Regions from separate parts of the Paenibacillus sp. 2003 genome, predicted to be linked through region 1. Evidence: predicted binding sites of a transcription regulator. Region 1 holds the regulator's gene; the other holds the start of a gene.
What was found. The regulator LexA, encoded in region 1, represses DNA repair genes until DNA is damaged. The targets are predictions, from matches to a motif close to CGAACATATGTTCG.

Region 1 (8,116 bases):
ATTTGAAAATAAGGAGATAAATGATGGGAAGGATTAATAGTGAATACAGCTGCCAGTCTTTGCGGAACAAAGTTGCTGCCGTTCGTAATCTGCTCTCTTTACGTAAAGATGTCATGGTTAACGTTGTTTTAGCGGTTTCCGACTCCATGTGTTTTCACTCCGATCCAGGACTTGATAAGTAAGAGTAATTCATGTACAATTCTCATCGTTTCTCCTCTTGTAGAAGACAACAACTCCTTTAACTTCACCCCCACTACGAAATAGATAATTGCTAAATGTAAGCGATATCAATTTGATGTATTATGTAGAATCACACAATCCAAGATGCTTCACATCATTAATTAGCACTTACTACGTGGTGTGATCTCCAAATCGAAAGAAGATTTTTCAAAATATTAAGCGCTTACAATCAATCGAAAATAATAAGCAATAACTCCCTGCTTCCATTTTGATGAAGTCAGTCAAAAAGAAATTGCTTTAGGACAAGCTAAATACTAGTCATACTAGTATGTTAGTTATATTCTAATCCAGCTTCCCTCTAATTTCAATAACTTTTAGTAAAAAAAATGGATATCTCTTTTAACAAGGTAATTTAGTCAACAAGCTCAAATAAAAAAACATTGGTAACTTCAAGAACGACGTCATCGTTCATTGAAGCTTCCAATGTTTCAGGGTGCTGAGGAAAGATTTCATAGCTGATCTGCTTAGAAATTAGCAATAAGCTGATTTAATTCCGATAAATGCGTTATTTCATGGTCTGGCGCATACGTTTCATTGTTGGTCTTATGCTCACGGTTAATCCATACGGATTGGATGCCAGATGATAAAGCACCACGAATATCAGTCGTTAACTTGTCTCCAACCATCATGCTCTCTTCGGGTTTAACACCCAGTTTACTCAAAGCATGTTCAAATATCGACGGATCTGGTTTTCCTTTTCCGAAGTTACCCGAGATAATAATCTCATCAAAAAAAGGAGTCAATTCAGGTACACCATCCAACTTCTCTTGTTGCAAAGCAGGACAACCGTTTGTTAACAACAACAGTTTGTACTTTCCTTGTAACTGACGCAAGGTATCCATCGTTTCTTCGTATACATGAGGTCTGGATCTCCGTTCTACTCCAAACTGTGCGGCCAGTTGTTCAGCAAGATCTTCCCGATCTATACCCAACTTCAACAAGCCACGACGCCAGGATTCTTTACGGTAAACTGGAGCAAGCTGTTCCAACTGACGGAACTCAGGTTGATCCCCACCAGTAAAGTTAGCCCAAAGACCTTCAAACGGATTGATTCCAATCATTTTAGTAAAAGGAAAGGTTTCATATGATTCATACAGTCCACGTGCCTCATTACGAACAGCTTCTTCAAGTTCTTCTGGTTTAACCCCAGTCTCTTGCGCTGCGATTAGACAAGTCTCATGAAAAGCTTCTCGAACACTACGCTCATCCCATAATAAAGTATCATCTAGGTCGAACAAAATCGCTTTTAACGCCATTCCGATCATCTACCCCTTTATGCAATAATTACTTTTCGACGGTTTCCACGGTGATCTGGTGTGCTTTTGCAAACTTCAGCAAACGTTCTGCAATCGCATCTGTATCGTAACGGTTCAATAACTTGGTGAACACCCATCTTTTCCCACGACTGTTATGTTCGATAACAACTGTACCTGGTTCAATTCTGAATTTGACAATATCGTCAACCCCAATTGAACGTTCACGATTACCCTTCGTCGTGATAATCCGATTACTGCTAATCTTGATGTATGGACGACGAAGCATGAAGATGACTGCCAAAAATACATAAAGCAGCATGGTCACCCAGTCCCAAGTTGTCATTGGAGCTTGCACAAGAAACGTGCTCATAAACAGATACAAAAAGGCGAGACCAATCAAAAATATAGGGAACAAAAGGCTGCGTCCCTTAAAGACTTCTTCACCTGGTGTACCTGTGATTGGTTGACCACTTTTTTTGCGTTGCTGATTTAACTGCTTGGAATTTTTCTTAACCGTTCTCTCGAACGAACGCGACATGAGAATCCCCCTTATGTGTCTTTGTATCGGCTTACATAATTGCAAACCAACATTTCCCCCTATAAATTGCACACTCAAAATAACAGGAAGAAACCTAAATATCATAATGATATCATTAGGTTTCGTTAGTGTTTGAGTTTGCCTTGGTGGCCTTTGTCATTCTCATCATCAACAATCTCAATGGTATCCAGTTGTTGTCTGAAATTGCTGCGAATATTACTCAAATAAATCTCTCTTAGCTCGGCACGTTCAGCAAGTTCTTCCTCCGACAATCCAGTGGACTTTTGCTTACGAGCCAATTCGTTAATGCGTGCTACCAGACTATCTATATCCAAGCTTGTCCCCTCCAAAAATACAAAGTCATATTAACTTTGCCATTATAAAGGCAGCTTGTCAAGCTGACACGCGTTAACACTCATTGATGTGCATTTTATTCTGCAAATTGCGGTAGAGTTAGTACTTGCCCCACTTGGATGGAAGTCGCTTGAAGTTGATTCACTTTCTTAATTGCTTCTATATAAATACGTGTATCCATATTCGTCGGTTTATGTTCCAAAGAAATACTCCATAATGTTTCCCCTTGTGAAACGGCTATCTTTCCTCCAGGCAGAACATCATTCTCATTGCCAGCAAATACAGTTAAAACAGTGCTGCATCCAATAAATATAATCAAAGAGGTAATGGCTACCTTTAACATCCATGAAGAAATCTTGAAACGCGCTAAAACCTTCTTGTAGTTCCCTATTTTAGACTTCACCAGTTCCGAATTCATTGGTTCATAAATGCTTTGATAAGTAGAATATCTCATTAAATACCCGCCTCCAAACGTTTGTTCCTATCTGTTGAAATCAATATAACACGAACACTTGTTTTGTTCAATAGATTTTTAGAACAATTGTGCGCTTCTTTTTTGAAGGAGAAATTTCTTATTTCACTTCCTTTTGCAAAGCATTTGCAGTATTATGCTCTGACTTTTGGACAATTTCTGTTCTATAAGTTTAAAAACACTGATTTAATGCTATTTTATTTAGAACTTATGTTTGTACGAACGGAGGTTCTATGTTATAATTTTCCCAAACGTTACTAAAATGGGGTTGATACGGTATGTCGAAGATATCCAGCAGGCAGCAGGCTATTCTGGAGTTTATACGAAATGAAGTCCGGTTGAAGGGGTATCCTCCTTCCGTACGGGAAATTGGTGAAGCTGTTGGACTGGCTTCCAGCTCAACAGTACATGGACATTTGGATCGTTTGGAGAAAAAAGGTTTGATCCGACGCGACCCTACCAAGCCAAGAGCCATTGAGCTTTTGAGCCAGGAAGAATCTGAGCATTCTCATCAATTTGCTCATAGCGTTGCACGTATTCCTGTTGTTGGTAAGGTTACAGCCGGGGTTCCAATCACTGCAACCGAGAACATTGAAGACTACTTCCCTCTTCCTACACATTATGTAGGCGAACAAAAAGTGTTTATGCTTTCAGTAGTGGGAGATAGTATGGTGGAAGCTGGAATCGTTAATGGAGATTACGTTATTGTCCGTCAACAGCAAACTGCTGATAACGGTGATATCGTCGTTGCAATGACTGAAGACGATGAAGCTACAGTGAAAACGTTCTATAAAGAGAAAGATCATATTCGCCTTCAACCGGAGAATGCGACCTTCGAACCTTTACGTTTGAAACATGTTAGTATTCTGGGTAAAGTCATTGGCCTTTTCCGAGATATTCATTAATATTTAACTTGAGTAACACAACTAGATGTAATGAAATACGAAAGAGGTTGCCCTGATCAACAGGACAACCTCTTTTTTTCATGTTTATGTTATTTTTGCGGCTAATTATTCACTGCGTTTCAGAACACTCTTGTGATGCGAGAACACATCAAAGCTCTGTTGACCGTGATATGAGCCCATACCGCTCTCTCCGACACCACCAAACGGGAGATAGTGTGAAGTCATATGAGAAAGTGTGTCATTAATACATCCCCCACCGAAGGATACTTGATTCAGAACCTGATCCTGCAGTTGCTCATCCTGTGTGAAGAGATATAGCGCCAATGGTTTTGGCCGGCGAACAATCTCATCCAGCATAGGATTCAGGTCACTGTACGTAAACACAGGAAGAATTGGACCGAAGATCTCTTCTTGCATCACAGCTGATTCCCAGTTCACATCGCCAAGTACAGTCGGTTCAATGAGCAACTGCTCACGTACAGAACGTCCACCAATCAGCGTTTTGCCATCTGTGAGGAATCCCGACAACCGATCAAAGTTACGCGCATTGACAATGTGCGGGAAATCAGCATTCTGTAGCACATCATCTCCAAATTTATCTTTGATCTCTGCACTAATCAGATCAATCAATTCATCATGAACTTGTTCATGCACAAGCAAGTAATCCGGAGCAACGCATGTTTGCCCTGCATTCAGGAATTTACCGCGAACAATACGTTGAGCCACCAGCTTCAAATCTGCATCACTATGGACAATAGCAGGGCTCTTGCCACCCAACTCAAGAGTTACAGGAGTCAAGTGCTCCGCAGCTGCCTTCATAACAATGCGACCAACACCTGTGCTTCCTGTGAAGAAAATATAATCAAACTTCTCTTTCAACAATGCTGTGCTGGCTTCGACTTCCCCTTCCATAACGGCAATATACTCCTGAGGGAAGATCTCCTGTATCAGATCATATGTCAGACGAGATACGGCTGGTGTTAATTCAGAAGGCTTGATAACTGCACAGTTACCAGCTGCAATTGCTCCAATCAGTGGACCAAAGGCCAGTTGGAAAGGATAGTTCCAAGGCGCAATAATAAGCGTCACTCCGTATGGTTCAGGGTAAATGGTGCTCACCCCATCCGGTATAGCCGAATTGGTTGGGACTTGTTTTGCTGCAGCCCATTCATGCAGATGTTCTAGTGCAAAATCCAGTTCACCCAGAACAATGCGAATCTCGGAACCGTAAGCTTCCGACTCGGATTTGTTCAGATCAGCCCGAAGTGCATCTTGAATCCGTTGCTGATACTTTTCAATTCCTTTTTTAAGCTGTTGAAGTGCATTAATCCGATACTCGATATTTTTAGTTTGTCCTGTATAAAAAAATGTACGTTGTTCTGTCACCAGTTGTTTTGCTTGATCCATATTAACATCTCCAATTAATTATTTAAAATTAAATTGCTAAAAATTTAATTAAAGTATACCTCCTCTATATGAAACTTTCAACATACGTTTGAAACATTGATTTGAGAGTATTTGAAGTTGGGTTGAGGTTTTAAAAGCTAGTACTCCCTTCTATTTCATGGCTATTAGAAGTTCTAAACTTGATTTAAATCTTTTGTTTTCGACAGTTTAATGCACTGTAGAAAGAATTCTAATTTCAGTTTCTCTTTAATAAGTTAATGATTTTATCCGTTCCCGCCCACAATTTCACAGCGAGCAGATTTTAATCCAACAACTACTCCTGAGATCGGCTTATATGTGCCAATAGAAGTAAACAGAACCCCGAGTCTGTCCGATTATTCGTATAAAGGCGTGTTATATTTATCAGATCAAAACCGCAATCTGCCATTTAAGAGTTATTGACTCTAAGAAAGGATACGAACGATACGATCGTGACGAGTTGCCTATGGAAATGTGCGCCGAGGGTGGTGAAGGTGAAGATATCGAATACATAAGTCCATCGGATAATCGTGGTGCCGGCAGCTTGGTAGGTAATCAGTTGGAGGAATATCCAGACGGTACATTAGTAGAATTTATATTTGAGTAAGGGGATAAATTTTTTTATGAGTGAAAAACTTAACGTAATTAGTGACTACTTTGGTGTTTTTTGTTTGGGTGCAATCACGTTGTTTATTTTTGTGCTATCAGTAATGTTTATTATCAAGAGTTTTATCAATATTTATAGAAAATTAAAAGGTATAAATTCTCCGGCAATGACACCCTGTAAAACATGTAGACGCTCGATTTCAAACACTGCTATTATTTGTCCGTACTGTGGTGAACATTACGGTAAAATGAATGAATTAGGTGATTCAATATTTATCTGTTTCCTTTTTGGTTTAGGTCTTTTCATATTAGGAATTGCGAGTCTAACTGAGTCCGTTGAATGGTTTGAGCGTACTTATATGAACTGATCGACACAAATGATATTCTCCATAACTTACCGCCTCAATCCTTTGTAGCAAACCGCTATAATTGGGTTGAGATGTTTTTATGTTCATAAGTCCTATGTTACTTGAAACAGCACCGGGTCCCTTCTCTCATTCGGATTACCTTTTTGAACCGAAGTTGATGGACATCGGTTGATATATTCGCAACAGTCCGGATCCGTCCGGTTATATACACGTCACAATAATGACTGCACTCGTCAGTACCCGGAATTACAGTTGCCGTTTGACTCAGACATCATTTTGGACGGTGAAGTAGCATGCGCCTATCCAACAACGGGACTGAACGATTTCGAAGCATTCATGAGCCGCTTCAGCACTAAACAGGATAGTAAGATACAACAGCTCACTCGTACGCTGCCAGCCACATTCGCTATATTTGATATTCTTTTCTTCCAAGGACGAGATCTACGTAAACTACCTCTTATGGAACGCAAGATGATCCTACACAGTCTGTCTCTTCCTTCCTCTAACTTTGGAGTTGTACCCCATATAGAAGGTGCTGGAGAGGAGTTATAAACTCAGATAGAGACTATGGGTATGGAAGGTGTAGTTGGCAAGCGTAAAGACAGCCAGTACGTCAGCAGACGGTCCAAGGACTGGATGAAGGTCATTAACTGTTCCTATGCTGATGTGTTCATCACAGGATACAAAAAGGCTGAATTTGGTTGGCTTGCTGCCGTTCCAGATCCAACTGGCAGAATACGCCCAGTGGGAATTATTGAATATGGTCCCAGTCCAAAACATAAACAAGCATTTCGTGGAGTTTGCAAGCAGCTGATAACAAGTGAAGACAAAAACCACGTTTACCTTGAACCCCGAATTCAGGCCAGAGTAAAAATGCGTAATTGGACCAAATCAGGCTCGCTGCGTATCCCTGTGTTTGATCAATTTATCGTGTGATTATATATTAAGGACAATACAGGAGGTGCTTTGTATGTGTGGTAGATTTACGATCACTGACCCCTTAGATACAATAATGGAGCGTTACTATGCTTCTATAGCTGATGGATTCGAGTACAAACCTAATTACAATGCAGCACCCATGCAGTACATTCCTACAATTATCGGTAGCAAAGACGGTAATCGATTGGGTGCGCTCCGATGGGGACTGGTTCCCGTTTGGGCAAAGGATGACAAGATCGGTAACAAGATGATTAATGCCCGTGCTGAGACGTTAACCGAGAAGACTTCCTTCAAGCGTCTAATCAGCTCCAAACGCTGCATCATCCCCACGAACGGATTTTATGAGTGGCGTAAGGAAGGAACGGAAAAGCAACCAATGCGTATTCTGATGAAGGATGACCGATTGTTCTCTTTGGCAGGATTGTACGATACCTGGACAGATCCTGACGGGAACAAGCTGAGCACATGCACAATAATTACAACGGAACCAAATAGCCTTATGGAGGATATCCACAACCGCATGCCGGTTATCCTGCGCTCTGAGGATGAGGCAGAGTGGCTTGGAAGAGATAATGATGATGTTCAGTCACTACTTGGTTTGCTTAAGCCATATCAAGCTTCAGAGATGAGAGCGTATGAGGTGCCGAAGGAAGTCGGTAATGTGAGGAATAACAGTTTGGAACTGTTGAAGAAAGTAAATTAGAGTTTCGACTAGAGTGATACCTTAGTGGTAGTCACTCTTTTTTACTGTTCATATTTCAGAAATATATGGAAATAGACGAATAACTTTGATAACATAAGTGGATTGATTACATAAATGGAGGATCTTAATGGCTGATAATATGGCATCATACTCACTTCTGGGTATTGCCGGTCTCATTACTACTTGTTTGTTTATATTTGGTATAGCTTGTTTAGTAGCATTGTTTATCAATGTCTTCAGGCTACTCAAGGGTCGAATTAACCGAAAGTTAGAACAGTGCCAATCCTGTGGTAATACAATCTCAATTTCA
Region 2 (8,116 bases), 1.6 Mb from region 1:
GGAACGTTTAAAGCGGTTTTGCTTTTGAGCGGTTGACTTTATTTTTTGCGTTTCTACATAGTGGGATCATGTTAATCTGGATTGACATTGAAACTGTACATTTCATGTTCCGGATGATGATAACGGGATTATGATGATTGTTTGGAGTAATGGAGGATATGAGGGAGGGCGTCTTGTGAATTTACCCAACCGGATTACGCTTGCACGAATTTGCTTAATCCCTTTTTTGATGGTGTTCCTGCTCGTGGATTTTCCATTTTATCCAGAGCCGTTGCAGCTTGGAAGCTTTTCGCTTCCGTATAATCAACTGATTGCTGCTGTTATTTTTATCATCGCCGCAAGCACAGATGGAATTGACGGATACCTTGCGCGGAAAAATAACATGGTTACCAATCTGGGGAAACTGCTCGATCCACTCGCAGACAAGCTGCTGGTTACTGCAGTATTGATCTCGCTTGTGGAGATGGGCAAGCTGGATTCCTGGATTGCAGTTGTTATTATTAGTCGTGAATTTGCAGTTACCGGCTTGCGTCAAATTGCATTGCTTGATGGTTCGGTTGTTGCCGCCAGTGCTTGGGGCAAGCTGAAGACTGTAGTGCAGATTGTGGCGATTGTGCTGTTGCTGTTGAATAATTTCCCGTTTTCATACACGGGTATTCACGTCGATATTATTGCGGTATGGGCAGCAGCGCTTATTACCATCTGGTCGGGTATCGATTACTTTATCAAAAACAAAAATTTGCTTCATTTAACAAAAGCATAATGGTTTGTTCTTAAATGGGTAATCATGAAGGAAGCATTGGGTCAGGGGCAATAGGAAATTATCCTATTGCCCTTTGATCACTCACCACGTGTATAGGAGGATGCTCAATGAAGGCAGAAATCATTGCAGTTGGCACAGAGCTGCTGCTTGGACAAATCGTCAATACCAATGCCAGATACCTATCCCGTGAATTGGCTGCGATGGGGATCGATGTATATTTCCAAACGGTGGTTGGGGATAACCTGAACCGACTTAGTGAAGCTATTCGCATTGCGCAGAGCCGTGCAGACATTATTTTATTTTCCGGTGGCATCGGACCTACCCAAGATGATCTGACCAAGGATGCGCTCGCAGCTGTTCTTAACCGAAAACTGCATACAGATCGAATGGCAATGGACAAAATTGAGAGCTTTTTCAGAGATCGTAATGTGGACATGACAGAGAATAACCGACGTCAGGCGATCGTTATTGATGGCGGAACACCTCTGGCCAATGAAACGGGCCTTGCGGCAGGAAATGCGATTTCTGACAATGACAAATATTATGTTGTGATGCCTGGACCACCTAAAGAGCTGATTCCAATGTTTGAACAGGAAGTCAAACCTTGGCTGTTCCAGCATGTACTCACAGAAGAGATGCCGATCTATTCCCGAATGCTCAAATTCGCAGGTATTGGTGAATCTGCTTTGGAAGATCGACTATTGGATCTGATTGACGCGCAGACAGACCCTACGATTGCTCCTTACGCGAGCGAAGGCGAAGTTACGGTACGTGTATCCACAAAGGCTGCGAGTGAGGGAGAGGCGAAGCTGAAGCTGGATGCGATGGAGGTTCAGATTCGGGAGCGTTTGACAGAACATCTCTACGCGAATGAGGATGTGCCTATAGAGTACACGATTGTAACCATGATGTCTGACATGGGGCTGACGCTCAGCGCTGCTGAGAGCTGTACAGGAGGGCTTGTCATGCAAAGTCTGACCTCTGTACCCGGAAGTGCGTCAATGCTCAAAGGTGGAATTGTTTGTTACTCCAATGAAATTAAAGAAAAGCTGCTGAATGTGCCTCATGATTATCTGGAAGGTGAAGATGCACCAGGGGCGGTAAGTCCTGAGGTTGCAAAAGTGCTTGCTGAGCAGATCCGCATGATTGGCGATGCTGATTTTGGCTTGGCTGTTACCGGTGTAGCTGGACCGGGATATTCGGAACGCAAACCACCCGGACTTGTCTTCATCGCTCTTGCTGAACGTGGAAAAGAAACGGAAATTCATGAGCTGCGTATTAATGGTAATCGCGAGACGGTTCGCATTCGTTCAGCCAAAGCGATTCTCTATCGTTTATGGCAAAAACTTGTGGCGATGGATTGATTAGTTAATAGCTTCGATTGCATTTACAGTTCCAAGCAAGTATAATTAAGGAAGACGGAAGAACCGTAGAATTAGGCTTTACAGCCTTGTTTACGGTTCTTTTTTCTGTTTAATGGAAAGTTTCCTTGAGGAAGAGGCGCCTCGGCCTTTACAAAAAAAACGAATGTATGTTCGAAAAAAAGCTTGGCAAACGTGTTAAAACAAGGTATCATTATCTTATAAACAGTAAAGGGTGTGAGCTTATTGTCAGACCGTCGTGCCGCGCTTGATATGGCGCTCCGTCAAATAGAGAAGCAATTTGGTAAAGGATCCATCATGAAACTGGGTGAGTCCACGCATATGAATGTGGAAATTATTCCCAGTGGTTCCTTGGCTTTGGATATTGCATTAGGAACAGGCGGCTTGCCTAAAGGCCGTATTGTTGAAATATATGGACCTGAATCCTCAGGTAAAACAACTGTCGCATTGCATGCGATTGCTGAAGTACAACGCGTTGGTGGACAAGCAGCATTTATCGATGCCGAGCATGCTCTTGATCCTCAATATGCAAGCAAATTGGGTGTTAACATTGACGAATTGCTTCTATCTCAGCCAGATACGGGTGAGCAAGGGCTGGAAATTGCAGAAGCTCTTGTGCGCAGTGGTGCAGTAGATATCGTTGTTATTGACTCTGTAGCCGCATTGGTACCAAAAGCAGAGATTGAAGGCGAAATGGGTGATTCACACGTAGGTTTGCAAGCGCGTTTGATGTCTCAGGCGCTGCGTAAATTGTCTGGTGCAATCAGCAAATCCAAAACAATCGCAATCTTCATCAACCAGCTTCGTGAGAAAGTCGGCGTTATGTTTGGTAACCCAGAAACAACACCTGGTGGTCGTGCTCTGAAGTTTTATTCCACAGTACGTCTGGATGTGCGTCGTATTGAGAGTATCAAATCAGGCAATGACATGATTGGTAACCGTACTCGTATTAAAGTCGTGAAAAACAAAGTAGCACCTCCGTTTAAACAAGCGGAAGTGGATATCATGTACGGTGAGGGTATCTCGAGAGAAGGCAGTATCATTGACATTGGTACAGAGCTGGACATCGTTAATAAAAGTGGTGCATGGTACTCATACGAAGGCGAGCGTTTAGGACAAGGCCGTGAGAACGCGAAGCAGTTCATGAAAGAGCATAAAGATATTGCTGAAATCATTGAACAAAAAATTCGTGTAGCAAGTAACTTGACTACTGCAGTTCCTGCGCCAACTAGTGAAGAGCAACAAAAAGAAGCAGCAGAAGAACAAGAATTGTTTGAAATCAACGAGTAATCTCTCAAGTCCTCCCTTGTTGGGAGGATCCTGAGGGTGTTGCCCTCTGGACTCCGTAAACTTATCTGATTGAGCTTGGATCAATCTGGATAATGGATTGTAGTGGGTGTACTCGTGCTGCCTAACAGCCCCTGTCCCAATGGACAGGGGCTGTTAGCACGCTAACTGTGGAGTAAAGGCCGGGCTGAGTTCCCGGTCTTTTGTATTATTAGTGTTCTTTGTCTTCTTTGTCTTATGTGAAGATGTGCTTGGCGTAGTCAGAATGAAAATGTTATGAAAGGGGAGACCAGAATGGATCAACATGACGAGGACTTATATGAAGAAGCAGAACAGGACGGCCTATCCCAATTTCCGGACAACGAAGAACTGGCTATTACACGTGTAGAACGAACGAAGAGCAGGCAAGCTCGCTATCGAATCAATTTTGGTATCCACTCCATTACGGTTCTTGAAGATGTGATGATAAAATACAGGATGACTCAAGGCAATACGTTTATGAAGAAGGATCTGGAAGAAATCATTGTAGCTGATGAGCGACAGCGGACGTATGCACAGTCTCTGCGCTTTTTGGAGCATAAGCCGCGAACACGCCATGAATTAAGTCAGAAACTTCGTCAAAAAGAGTTTGCTGCACCATTAATTGAAGAGACGCTGGATCGACTTGAGCGGGAGAAGTTAGTGGATGACGATCTATTTGCGAAGGAATGGACAAGACAGCGTATGGAGGGCAAGCGGAAGGGAAAACTGTGGATAAGGCAAGAGCTGCGTCAAAAGGGCATTGCCAATGATCTAATTGCTGAAGCACTGGAAGGTGTTAGTACGGATGCGGAATTTGAGACTGCTCTGAGTGCCGGACGCAAAAAATGGAATCAGGTCAAAGGGGACGTCAAAGCAAAGAAAAATAAAACGCTTCCCTTCCTAATGAGACGTGGTTTTTCAATGGATATGGTGCGCCGGGTCGTGAATTGTTTAATTGAAGAAGATGAGGCTGGGGACCCTGAAGATGACGAAGCGTTGTTATGGGATTAGCAGACTAGAGTCTCTATACTGCATTCTCTTGACAATTTCTTTCGTCAAATACTAAAATGGACATGAGTCTGTAAGAAATGGACAACCCTTTTTCCTTCCAAAAAAGCGGTTTCGGTTTCTTAAGATTTATACCATTCTTAATTATGGGTTCGCTGGAAACAGTGAATAGTACGTGGAAACATGTACATGTGAAATGAAAATCGGCGGGGGATCGCCGTGAGTATTCGTTATTCCCAAACATATGTAAGGTTTGAAAACTGCAAATTGACCCAAGGAATGCCTTGGAGGAACCAACGAGGAGGTGAACAGTATGGAAATTGCAATCACGATCGCTCTCGTTGCAGCCGCGCTATTCATTGGGTTCGGAGTAGGATATTTTATTCGCAAATCTCTTGCAGAGGCTAAAATCTCTAGTGCGGAACAAGCTGCCGTACAAATCGTGGAGAACGCGAAGAAAGAGGCAGAAGCACTGAAGAAAGAAACGGTGCTGGAGGCGAAGGATGAAATCCATCGCATTCGCGCTGAAGCTGAAAAAGACACTCGTGAACGTCGAAATGAAATTCAACGACAAGAAAGACGATTGTTGCAAAAAGAAGAGTCGCTGGATAAAAAATTGGAATCACTCGAACGTAAAGAAGAGCAAGTGGCTAACAAAGAGAAACGAATTGATGAGACTCAGCAGCAGATCGAAATGATTTACAAAAACCAGGTGACAGAGTTGGAACGTATATCCAACCTCACCATGGAAGACGCACGCAGTATCATACTGTCCAACGTAGAACAGGAAGTTCGTCATGAGACGGCTCAAATGATCAAGGACATTGAACAACAAGCGAAGGAAGAAGCGGACAAAAAGTCCCGCGAGATTATTACACTCGCCATCCAACGCTGTGCGGCTGACCACGTAGCGGAAACAACGGTATCTGTTGTTACCCTGCCAAATGAAGAAATGAAAGGCCGGATTATCGGTCGTGAAGGACGTAACATCCGTGCGCTTGAAACCCTTACAGGGATTGACCTCATTATCGATGATACGCCAGAAGCTGTTATTCTGTCGGGCTTTGACCCGATTCGCCGTGAGATCGCCCGTACTGCCCTGGAGAAACTGGTGGCTGATGGACGTATTCACCCGGCACGGATTGAAGAGATGGTTGAGAAATCCCGCAAAGAAGTGGATGAGCGCATCCGTGAGTACGGTGAGCAAGCTACCTTTGAAGTGGGCGTGCATGGTCTGCATCCGGATCTGATCAAAATTTTGGGCCGGTTGAAGTTCCGTACAAGTTACGGTCAAAACGTCTTGAAACATTCCATGGAAGTCGCTTATCTGGCTGGACTGATGGCTGGCGAACTCGGAGAAGACGTAACTCTGGCAAGACGTGCAGGTCTATTGCATGACATCGGTAAAGCGCTGGATCACGAAGTGGAAGGATCACACGTCGAAATTGGCGTGGAACTGGCGAAGAAATACAAAGAACATCCGGTTGTAATCAACAGTATCGCGTCCCATCACGGAGATTGTGAAGCGACTTCGGTCATTGCCATGTTGGTTGGCGCAGCAGATGCGCTCTCCGCAGCAAGACCAGGCGCACGCCGCGAAACGCTGGAAACGTATATCAAACGACTGGAGAAGCTGGAAGAAATCTCAGAATCCTTCGAAGGTGTCGAGAAATCGTACGCCATTCAGGCCGGACGCGAAGTTCGCGTTATGGTACAGCCTGAGAAGATCGATGATGCTGAAGCCTTCCGCTTAGCCCGTGACATCACGAAGATGATTGAGAATGAACTCGACTATCCGGGTCACATCAAAGTCACCGTCATCCGGGAAACCCGTGCGGTTGAATACGCAAAATAGAGCATTACGGAAAAGTGGCCGCAGTAGTGGGCCACTTTTCCTGTTGATAGCCTGTTAAAATGCAACTACACATCATGGAGCATGAGATAGAGTCCTGCAAAGGTTCAACATTTGAAGTAAGAGGACTTTGCAGGAATTGAGGAGGCAGTAATCAATGAAAGTTTTGTTTATTGGTGACATTGTAGGTAACGTGGGACGTAAGGCACTAAAGGAAAATTTACCATATCTGAAATCGAAGTATAAGCCACATGTGGTGATTGTGAATGGTGAAAATGCGGCAGCAGGTCGCGGCATTACCGGTGCAATCGCAAATGAGTTTTTCAACTGGGGTGTACATGGTATTACACTTGGTAATCATACTTGGGACAATAAGGATATTTTTGATTTTATAGATGATGAGCCGCGCATGATTCGTCCAGCGAACTTTCCACCAGGAACACCAGGACGAGGATACACGGTTGTCAAAGGCGAAGGGAAAGAGCTGGCAATTGTCAATCTGCAAGGAAGAACGTTCCTGCCTGCTCTGGATTGTCCATTCCGTGTAGCTGATGAAATTGTAGATGAGCTGCGCCAAGACCATAAATGTATTTTGGTCGATATGCATGCTGAAGCGACGTCAGAAAAGATTGCCATGGGATGGCATCTGGATGGACGTGCGTCTCTCGTTGTAGGTACACATACGCATGTACAGAGTAATGATGATCGGATTTTGCCTGGAGGAACAGCTTACTTGACGGATGCAGGCATGGTAGGGCCTCGTGACGGCATATTGGGCATGGAGCGTGAGGCCGTGCTGCGTAAGTTCTACACTCAGCTACCTGTACGTTTTGTTGTGGATGATGGCAAATGGCACTTCCATGGTGTTTTTGTTGAAATTGATGAAGCTACAGGTGCGGCAACACGCATCGAAAAAATTCGTCTGATGGAGGACGAGTGGCGCATGGAATAGGGGTATTGTCCCAATTTGCAGGGAAACCCGTCTAAAAAGAAGGAATTTTTTTGCCTCCCGCGAATAACATCTAGTAAGTGGAAACAAACTTTCAACATTCCCAGGGAGGTACTTACCATGGATGTATTAAAAGTTTCAGCAAAGTCCAATCCTAATTCTGTAGCCGGCGCTCTTGCAGGGGTTCTTCGTGAACGTGGAAATGCTGAACTGCAGGCAATTGGAGCGGGAGCACTGAACCAAGCCATTAAAGCGGTAGCGATAGCCCGGGGATTTGTAGCACCAAGCGGAGTTGACCTGATTTGTATTCCAGCTTTTACAGACATTGTGATCGACGGCGAGGACCGAACGGCCATTAAGCTGATTGTGGAGCCCAGATAATACATGCAGTATGCATTGAACCTGTTTACGATGGATGTAGACAGGTTTTTTTGCGTTTTTTTTGCAATAAATATTGAGGAGGGTATAAGATGTCCATGTCTGATTGGCGTGTAGCTGATTTTCACTGTGATGCACTGAGCAAAATTTTGATGCAGCCTGCTCTTTCATTCCAAGATGCTCCACAACTGGATGTGAACTTGCAACGTTTGAAAGAGGGGAATGTAGGGTTGCAGGCGTTCGCCATCTATTTACCCGAAGTGCTTGGCAGAGGCAAGTTTGAACATGTGATGGGGCAGCTGGAGATTTATCGTAGACGTGTGGAGAGAAGTCAGGCGCGGCCTGGCGGTACACAGACGTTGTTATGGCGGGAACAGGTGGCTCAGGTGGGGCAAACCGAGGGTCCGTGGGGATTAATCACACTGGAGGGTGTGGATGGCCTGGAGGGCAACCTGTTCTATCTGGAGTTATGTTAT

Region 2: the regulator LexA is predicted to act here: its motif matches at 2,288-2,301, upstream of recA (recombinase RecA).

Annotation. Positions count from the first base shown of each region.
Region 1 is NZ_JAVDTB010000001.1:2,452,192-2,460,307, forward strand. Features, by position in the region: gene J2X75_RS10560 (ABC transporter permease) at 1-115, opposite strand, end outside; gene J2X75_RS10565 (HAD family hydrolase) at 705-1,496, opposite strand; gene J2X75_RS10570 (hypothetical protein) at 1,525-2,034, opposite strand; gene J2X75_RS10575 (DUF896 domain-containing protein) at 2,160-2,369, opposite strand; gene J2X75_RS10580 (LysM peptidoglycan-binding domain-containing protein) at 2,465-2,842, opposite strand; gene lexA (transcriptional repressor LexA) at 3,139-3,765, shown strand; gene J2X75_RS10590 (aldehyde dehydrogenase) at 3,871-5,172, opposite strand; partial or broken gene J2X75_RS10595 (NucA/NucB deoxyribonuclease domain-containing protein) at 5,600-5,797, shown strand; gene J2X75_RS10600 (hypothetical protein) at 5,814-6,164, shown strand; partial or broken gene J2X75_RS10605 (ATP-dependent DNA ligase) at 6,244-7,100, shown strand; gene J2X75_RS10610 (SOS response-associated peptidase) at 7,135-7,806, shown strand.
Region 2 is NZ_JAVDTB010000001.1:858,503-866,618, forward strand. Features, by position in the region: gene pgsA (CDP-diacylglycerol--glycerol-3-phosphate 3-phosphatidyltransferase) at 176-763, shown strand; gene J2X75_RS04010 (competence/damage-inducible protein A) at 871-2,127, shown strand; gene recA (recombinase RecA) at 2,371-3,435, shown strand; gene J2X75_RS04020 (regulatory protein RecX) at 3,727-4,464, shown strand; gene rny (ribonuclease Y) at 4,775-6,316, shown strand; gene J2X75_RS04030 (TIGR00282 family metallophosphoesterase) at 6,471-7,265, shown strand; gene J2X75_RS04035 (stage V sporulation protein S) at 7,383-7,643, shown strand; gene J2X75_RS04040 (dipeptidase) at 7,733-8,116, shown strand, end outside.